Regions from separate parts of the Pseudomonas sp. NPDC096950 genome, predicted to be linked through region 2. Evidence: riboswitches for the same ligand, from Rfam matches in the RefSeq annotation. Region 2 holds a riboswitch; the other holds the start of a gene.

Region 1 (4,410 bases), on a different contig from region 2:
GGGCGTATTTTTGTCGGGAAATCAGCAGCTTCGCCGGTGCCTGAGCCAGATGCTCGGCCAGGGCCAGGGCGGCACTTTCCGCGACGCCGTAGCAGCCGGTGCGTTCAAACGCGATCTGCGACTGGTGGCTGAGTTGCGGTTGATAGCCGGCCAATTGCTCACTGCTGAAATACATCAGCTCCAGCCCCAACTGCGCGGCCAATTCGATCAGGCCCGGCTCATCGCGCTTCTGGTCGATGCTGGCCAAGGCCTTTATCTGGCGAAGTTCGATGTGATGCGCTTGCAGTGCCTGATCAAGCAGCGCCCGCAACGTGCTGGCGGGGCAGCCGCGTTGGCAGCCCAGGCCGACCACTAAAGTCGGCGCTGTGCCTGTGTCGGTCATGCGTGGTATTGACCATCGCTTTTGCGGCGGAACAACCAGGCGCTGATCAGGCCCAGGGCCAGCCAGAACACCACGTTGGTCAACTGCGAAGCGATTTTGAACTGGGATTCCAGGGCTTCCGGCGCCAACATCGAGTGGACTTCCGGTTGTGGGGCGCCAATCACGTGCGGCACCGCCAGAATCGCCACGCCGAGGATCTTCATCAGCCAGTGACGGCTGAACACGATCAGCGCGATGCCGACAGCGGTGGACGCCGCAGTGCCGATCCACCAGATCTGCCGTTGCGCCAGATCCGCAGCGGCGGTGCCCGGCAATTCAGGCGGCAGGCCGAGGGTCGGCGCCAGCACGAAGGTTGCGTAACCCGCCAGGCCCCAAAGCAGGCCCTGAGCGGTTTTGGTCGGTGCGCGCAAGGTATAGAGACCGGCGAGCATCAGTGCAAAACCGACGGCGACCACCAGGTTACCGCCCGTGGTGGACAGCACGCGCTGCCAGCCGTCTTCCGGTTCCCAGGCTTCGGCGTCGTGGGTGTGAGCGGCCATGGCGCCATCGGCGTGCTCGTGAGCCACTACTGTAGCAGGCTCGGATTTTTCATAGGTTTCCGCCTGGAGAATCAGCGGGGCGACCCAGAAACTTTGCAGCAGAGTCAGCAACAGGGCGGCCAGCAGCCCGGTGAAACCTGCAGTTTGCGCGATACGCTTGATCATGTCGGCAGGTCTCAATGGCACGGGAACGCGGAGCTGTGACGGGTATCGTGGGCGGCGTTGTGCACCGCTTCGATGTGCGAGAAACCGGCGAAGTACACCAGGCATGCGCCCAGGATCGACGCACAAACGGCGGCGGTCAGGCGTTGGCTCAGGGTGGTCGTGGTGCTGGCGTTGCTGTGGTCGGTGCTGCTGATGATCGACATGGCGCTTCCCTCTGGTCTGTCAGCGGGTGAATCGAGCGCATGCAAACCCCTGCGAGCGTGCGCGCAGAGGTTCAAACAGCGCCCGCCCACCGCGGGTTTGTTATTCAGTGATCGTACTGGTCACTTTGTGTTGCGGGCCGGTCTCCGGGCTCGCGAGGGGTCAAGGCTTGCGCCGGACCAGCAAGAATCACCTTCCCATGCCGGGTTGCTGGCACAGTGGATCTGATTCTTCGCTCGCTTACCGTTGCGGGGGCAGCACCGGACTGACATGACTTTAGAGTAAAGCACATGATTCACCGGTTTCCCGTTTCACCCTGTGAAGGGCACCCGTAACAAGGCGTGTAGGAGAGCATGGGCGGGGCTGGGGAGTCAATTGGCATGGGTTCTCAGTTGGAAACCGAGTCGCGCCCTTCGCGAGCAAGCCCGCTCCCACAGGTGACCGCATTCCCATGTGGGAGCAGGCTTGTGTGGGAGCGGGCTTGCTCGCGAAGGCGCCCTCACAGTCACCACTGATCCAAGCAGAACATTGACCCGCCCCCACACCATGCGTAGCCTTGCGCTTTCGAGGTTCTTCGGCGTTTGCCGAAGCTAAGAAGGGAACGCGGTCGATGCCGCGGCTGCCCCCGCAACTGTGAACGGTGATGTTCGCTGCCACGCCACTGCAAGCCCCTCCAAAGGGTTCGCGGGAAGGCGCAGCGAACGCCAGGCCCGCAAGGCCGGCGCACTGAAAGCCAGGAGACCTGCCTCGAAACGAATTCTCACTACAACCGGGCGGGGTGATCCGGTGGCGAAATCTTCCGCGCGCATGGCGTTGCGGTCGTCGTCCCGTATGCCCGCCACCTTGCCAAAGGGCATCCGATGAAAACACTGGCCAAACTCCCCGTCACCATCGTTACCGGCTTCCTCGGCTCGGGCAAAACCACCTTGCTGCGGCACATGCTCGATAACTCCCAGGGGCGCCGCATCGCGGTGATCGTCAACGAATTCGGCGAGCTGGGCATTGACGGCGAAATCCTCAAGCAGTGCTCCATCGGCTGCACCGAAGAAGAAGCCAACGGCCGCGTCTACGAACTGGCCAACGGCTGCCTGTGCTGCACGGTCCAGGAAGAGTTCTTCCCGGTGATGCGCGAACTGGTGGCCCGTCGCGGCGACCTCGACCACATCCTGATTGAAACCTCGGGCCTGGCCCTGCCAAAACCTTTGGTTCAAGCCTTCCAGTGGCCGGAAATCCGCAGCGCCTGCACGGTTGACGCGGTCATCACCGTAGTCGACAGCCCGGCCGTGGCCGCCGGCACCTTCGCCGCGTTCCCGGATCAAGTCGACGCCCAGCGCAAACTCGACCCGAACCTGGACCACGAATCGCCACTGCACGAATTGTTCGCCGACCAACTGGCCAGCGCCGACCTCGTCATCCTCAACAAGGCCGACCTGATCAGCCCTGAAGACCTGGCCCGCGTGCGTCTGGAAGTCGCCGAAGAACTGCCGCCCGCGGTAAAAGTCATTGAAGCCAGCAGCGGTCGCGTGCCACTGGACGTGCTAATCGGCCTCGGCGCCGGTTCCGAAGAACACATCGACAGCCGTCACAGCCATCACGATCATCACCACGAAGGTGAAGACGATCACGATCACGACGCTTTCGATTCGATCTCCATCGAACTGCCACAAGCCGACGAAAGCCTGCTGATGGACGCGCTGACCCAACTGGTGGTCAAGCACGGCATCCTGCGGGTCAAGGGTTTCGCGGCGATCCCGAACAAGCCGATGCGCCTGCTGATCCAGGGCGTGGGCACGCGCTTCGACAAGCATTTCGACCGTCAGTGGGGCGCCGATGAGGCGCGCACCACGCGCCTGGTGCTGATCGGCCAGGAACTCGACGCCGCTCAACTCGAAGCGCAATTGCGCGCCGCGCTCAGCGTTTAAGCCATGCACCTGCTCAGGACCCAGCCCGGCGGTTTCGTGTCGGATGACAACATTGCCGACCTTGGACAAACCCCCGCCGAACTGGTGATCCTGTGCAGCGGCGATTCCAGCCTGGCGCTGCTCGCCGAAGCCGCACAGCAACTGCCCGACGACTACCCTAGCGTGCGTCTGGCAAACCCGATGCAGGTGCAAAACCACGCCTCGGTGGACTTGTACGTCGACGAAGTGCTGCGCCACGCCAAGGTGATTCTGATTTCGCTGCACGGCGGCATCGCCTATTGGCGTTACGGCGTCGAGCGCTTGGTCGAACTGTCCGAGCGCGGTGTGCAATTGATTCTGGTGCCCGGCGATGACCGCCCGGACCCGGAACTCAGCGATCTCAGTACCGTGGGCGCGGAAGACCGCGACCGGCTCTGGCAGTTTTTGCGTCAGGGCGGCATGGGCAATGCCCTGGATTTCTTCCGCTGTCTGGCCAGTCAGTGGCTGGATCGCGACTACGCCTGGGCCGAGCCGCAAACCCTGCCACGCACTGCGATCTATCACCCGCACAAAAGCCCCGCTGAACTGAGCGATTGGCAAGCCGATTGGCAGGCCGATCAACCGGTGGCGGCGGTGCTGTTTTACCGCTCGCATTTGCAGGCGGCGAACACCGCTTTCATTGATGTTTTCTGCCAGCGTTTGCAGGCGGCGGGGCTCAACCCGTTACCGATTGCGTTGGCCAGTTTGAAAGAACCCGACTGCCTGACGGTGGTCGAGGATTTGCTGGATGGGGTCGAAGCGGCGGTGATTCTCAACACCACCGGTTTCGCCCAATCCAGCCCCGAAGCGCCGCACCTGCGACCGTTTCGCCGCAATATCCCGGTGATCCAGGCGATTTGCGCCCAGGACAACGAGCCCGGCTGGCGCGCCAGCGAACAGGGCCTCGGCCCTCGCGACTTGGCGATGCACATCGCGTTGCCGGAACTCGACGGGCGGATCATCAGCCGACCGATCAGCTTCAAGGATCTGGCCTGGCGCAGTGAGCGCAGTCAGTCCGACGTTGTCTGTTACCGGCCACAACCGGAACGCATGGACTTCGTCGCCGAACTGGCGCGGCGCTGGATCGAATTGGCGCGGGTGCCCAATGGCGAAAAACGCATCGCGCTGATCCTCGCCAACTACCCAACGCGGGATGGTCGCATCGGCAACGGTGTCGGCCTAG
Region 2 (4,410 bases):
TCACGGAGGTGATGTAATCCGGCACCAGGTCGCTGCCGATTTCATCCCGCTCGTTGACCGACGTCCACAACGCGCCGCTGCTTGGTTCCCAGCCCATGCCGTTGGGGTTACGCAAGCCTGAGGCGAAGATCCGATGATTGCCGGTGGCGCGGTCCACTTCCCAGATCGCCGCGCGACCTTCTTCCTTGTCCAGGCCGTTTTCGCCGACGTTGCTGTTGGAACCCACCGTCACGTATAGCTTGCTGCCGTCCTTGCTGGCGATGACGTTTTTGGTCCAGTGGTGATTGAGCGTGCCGCCCGGCAGATCGATCACCTTCATAGGCTCAGACTTGATCGCGGTGTCGCCGGTTTCATAGTGGAAACGCAGCAGGCGATCGGTGTCGGCGACGTACAGGTCGTTGCCGACCAGGGTCATGCCGAAAGGCGAGTTGAGGTTTTCCAGGAACACCGTGCGAGTTTCAGCCACGCCATCGTGGTCCTTGTCCCGCAGCAGCGTAATACGATTCGGGCTCGGTACGCCGGCACCGGCGCGGCCCATGACTTTCTTCATCACCCAGCCGCGAATGCCTTTGCCGTCATCGGGCTTGGGCGGCGCGTTGGTTTCCGCCACCAGCACGTCGCCGTTGGGCAGGACGTAGAGCCAGCGCGGGTGATCGAGGTTTTCGGCAAATGCCGCCACCTGGGTTCCCGCCGCCGCGGTAGGTTTTGCACCGGCCGGCCAGCCGATCGCCGGGGCGATGTTCACCGTCGGGATCAGGGTTTTGTTCGGTTCTGGCAGTTTAGGCGATGGGCCGGTGCCGTCCGTGACTTGCAGGCTGGAGGTCTCGCCGCAGGCGACAAGCCCTCCGGCGAGCGCGATAACGAGAACGAGCTGGGGCTTGCGCATGCTGATCTTCCCTATGAATGCACTGATTTAATCTAGAGAAGTAAACAGCCGCGATGGTTCAACCCGTCAGCCACGAGCCTCTTTGAACAGCACCGCGATGCCCGGATGATACTGCCCGGCTTCGTTGCGCAACTTGCGGTAGGCGTAGGGGAAATACCAGGCCACGGCGCAGGTGTGTTCCTTCTGCAAGTCGTCGACCATGTCCTGGAGTTCTTCCGGGGTCGCACTTTGCTGGGCCTTTTGCGGAGCGACGAACAGGCAGCCGAGTTTCAGGTCGCTGGCGTAGCTGATGCGCCTGGCGTCACTGGTGATATCGGCCAGGGCTTGTGTCAGATTCAGGCTGTTGACCTTGGGCCAGCGCTGGGTGGCCTGAAGGAATGCGCGCTCTTCGCTGGTGGCGATAAACAGATCGGCGCGGGCATTGCGTTCGCCTTCCTCGGTCTGTTTGCGGGTCGGCGTCTGTTGCAACGTGACCATTTCTGCCATCCAGGCGGCGGCCGAGAGCAGGCTGAGGTTGGCCTTTTCGTCGAACCAGTAGGGCGTGTCGTTATCGCCGCGCACGGCGTTGTAGCGGTCGATACAGTCAAACCAGCGTTCCAGCAGCGGGCGCAGGAATTCCAGCTTCGGATTGCTGATGATCATGCCTTGCATGTGGCTCACCCTTGTTATTGTGTTGTGAGATTGTGGCTCTTTGATATCACTGCTCGAAGTGTGGCACAAGAATGACGTCAGGTAATTGATCGACGGCAGTTTTTCGCCGAGCGGCGTCCCGGCTTTAATTGACGCTCCCCCCCCAACCCTCTAACCTTCGCGGCTTGTTTCAGGTGCTCTGTGGCCTTGGTCGACAGAGTGAAACAGGGAAGCCGGTGAGTCCTCTCTTCATATGAAGACGATCACGATCCCGGCGCTGCCCCCGCAACGGTAAATGAGTCAAAGGCTGCGCCTTGAGCCACTGTGTCGATCATCGACATGGGAAGGCGCGCAGTCCGGTGCAAACCACTCATGAGCCCGGAGACCGGCCTGATCCATCCAGCGGCATCACGGTGGGCGATGCCAAGCTTTTTGCCGTCTATTCTTGTGCCTGCCCGCCGTTATCCAGCCTCAACGGAGAGCTCCCCATGACTGATACCCCCGATCGTGACGAACGCCACCTGGCGCGCATGCAGCGCAAAAAAGCCGTGATTGACGAACGCATCGCCAACTCGCCGAATGAATGCGGCCTGCTGCTGGTGCTGACCGGCAACGGCAAAGGCAAAAGCAGCTCGGCTTTCGGCATGCTCGCCCGCTCCATGGGCCACGGCATGCAGTGCGGTGTGGTGCAGTTCATCAAGGGCCGCAACAGCACCGGTGAGGAATTGTTCTTCCGGCGCTTCCCGGAGCAAGTGCGCTTTCACGTGATGGGCGAGGGCTTCACCTGGGAAACCCAGGACCGTCAGCGCGACATCGCCGCCGCCGAAGCCGCTTGGGAAGTATCCCGCGAACTGCTGCGCGATCCGTCGATTGGCCTGGTGGTGCTGGATGAACTGAACATCGCCCTCAAGCACGGTTACCTCGATCTCGATCAAGTGCTCAGCGATTTGCAGGCCCGTCCGCCGATGCAACATGTCGTCGTCACCGGTCGCGGCGCCAAGCCGGAAATGATCGAACTGGCCGACACCGTCACCGAAATGGGCGTGATCAAGCACGCGTTCCAGGCCGGGATCAAAGCGCAAAAAGGCGTCGAGCTGTGAATACTATTTTATGAAAAGCATACGTCAATGCCCGGCGGTACTGATTGCCGCGCCGGCCTCCGGTCAGGGCAAGACCACCGTGACCGCCGCGCTGGCCCGGTTGCATCGCAATCAGGGGCGCAAGGTGCGCGTGTTCAAATGCGGCCCGGACTTCCTCGACCCGATGATTCTCGAGCGCGCCAGCGGCGCACCGGTCTATCAATTGGACATGTGGATGGTCGGCGAGCAGGAAAGTCGTCGACTGTTGTGGGAAGCCGCTGGCGAAGCGGATTTGATTCTGATCGAAGGCGTCATGGGCCTGTTCGACGGCACGCCGTCCAGCGCTGACCTGGCGCGGCACTTCGGTGTGCCGGTGCTCGGCGTGATTGACGGCACCGCCATGGCCCAGACCTTTGGTGCGTTGGCATTGGGGCTCGCGAAATATCAGCCGGACTTGCCGTTCGCCGGCGTTCTGGCCAACCGCGTCGGCACCTTGCGCCACGCGCAATTGCTTGAAGGCAGTTTGACCGAAGGCTTGCGCTGGTACGGCGCATTGTCCCGGGAGACCGGGATCGAACTGCCGAGCCGTCACCTCGGTCTGGTCCAGGCCAGCGAGTTGAACGACCTCGACCTGCGCCTCGATGCGGCAGCCGATGCGTTGGCCAGCAGCTGCGAGGTAGCGCTGCCACCGGCCGTGGAATTCGCCGCCCCGGATGTGCTCGAAGCCGAGCCATTATTGGCGGGCGTACGCATCGCCGTGGCCCGCGATGAAGCCTTCGCCTTCACCTACGGCGCGAGTCTGGATTTGCTGCGGGCGATGGGCGCTGAACTGGCGTTTTTCTCGCCGATCCGCGATACCGAATTGCCGGCGGCTGACAGCCTGTATCTGCCGGGCGGTTACCCCGAACTGCACCACGTGGTGTTGTCGCAAAACACCTCCATGCTGACCGCGATTCGCGCGCATCACGCCGCAGGTAAACCGTTGCTGGCCGAATGTGGCGGCATGCTTTATCTGCTCGATTCGTTGACGGATGTCGAAGGCACTCGCGCTGAATTGGTCGGTTTGCTGGCCGGCGATGCGGTGATGCAAAAGCGTCTGGCGGCGTTGGCGTTGCAGGCGGTCGAGTTGCCGGAAGGCTTGTTGCGTGGGCACACCTATCACCACTCGTTGACCAGCACCGAACTTGAGCCGATTGCCCGGGGCCTGAGCCCGAACGGCGGGCGCGGGGCGGAGGCGGTTTATCGTGAGGGGCGGATGACGGCTTCTTATGTGCACTTTTATTTTCCGTCCAATCCGTCGGCGATTGCCGCACTGTTTGCGCCTGATCTTGAGGCCGCTTTCGCGAGCAAGCCCGCTCCCACAGTTGAAGCTGTACTACCTGAGGAAATGCGATCCACTGTGGGAGCGGGCTTGCTCGCGAAGAGGCCATGACCGACAACGCATTCAGTCAGGCCGAGCGCGAAGCGGTGTATAGAGCCATCGCCGAACGCCGCGACATGCGCCACTTCAGCGGCGGCACTGTCGAGCCCGAACTGCTGCGTCGCCTGCTCGAAGCCGCCCACCAGGCCCCCAGCGTCGGCCTGATGCAACCGTGGCGCTTCATCCGCATCAGCGATAAAGCCCTGCGCAACCAGATCCAGCAACTGGTGGAAGAAGAACGCATCCGCACCGCCGAAGCCCTCGGCGAGCGCACCGACGAGTTCATGAAACTCAAAGTCGAAGGCATCAACGACTGCGCCGAAGTGCTGGTCGCCGCGCTGATGGACGATCGCGAACGCCACATCTTCGGCCGCCGCACCTTGCCGGAAATGGAC

Evidence for each region. A riboswitch is a leader RNA that binds a small molecule or an ion and turns the genes downstream of it on or off. The one in region 2 is predicted to bind cobalamin.
Region 1: it holds a riboswitch for cobalamin, as region 2 does, so the genes downstream of both, cobW (cobalamin biosynthesis protein CobW) here and cobO (cob(I)yrinic acid a,c-diamide adenosyltransferase) in region 2, are expected to answer to the same signal.

Annotation. Positions count from the first base shown of each region.
Region 1 is NZ_JBIWEL010000001.1:868,686-873,095, forward strand. It holds gene ACIQY3_RS04140 (cobalamin biosynthesis protein) at 1-382, opposite strand, end outside; gene ACIQY3_RS04145 (CbtA family protein) at 379-1,086, opposite strand; gene ACIQY3_RS04150 (CbtB domain-containing protein) at 1,098-1,289, opposite strand; cobalamin riboswitch at 1,407-1,635, opposite strand; cobalamin riboswitch at 1,838-2,052, shown strand; gene cobW (cobalamin biosynthesis protein CobW) at 2,148-3,209, shown strand; gene cobN (cobaltochelatase subunit CobN) at 3,213-4,410, shown strand, end outside.
Region 2 is NZ_JBIWEL010000009.1:19,804-24,213, forward strand. It holds gene ACIQY3_RS15780 (PQQ-dependent sugar dehydrogenase) at 1-886, opposite strand, end outside; gene ACIQY3_RS15785 (hypothetical protein) at 953-1,537, opposite strand; cobalamin riboswitch at 1,692-1,925, shown strand; gene cobO (cob(I)yrinic acid a,c-diamide adenosyltransferase) at 2,005-2,616, shown strand; gene ACIQY3_RS15795 (cobyrinate a,c-diamide synthase) at 2,627-4,027, shown strand; gene bluB (5,6-dimethylbenzimidazole synthase) at 4,024-4,410, shown strand, end outside.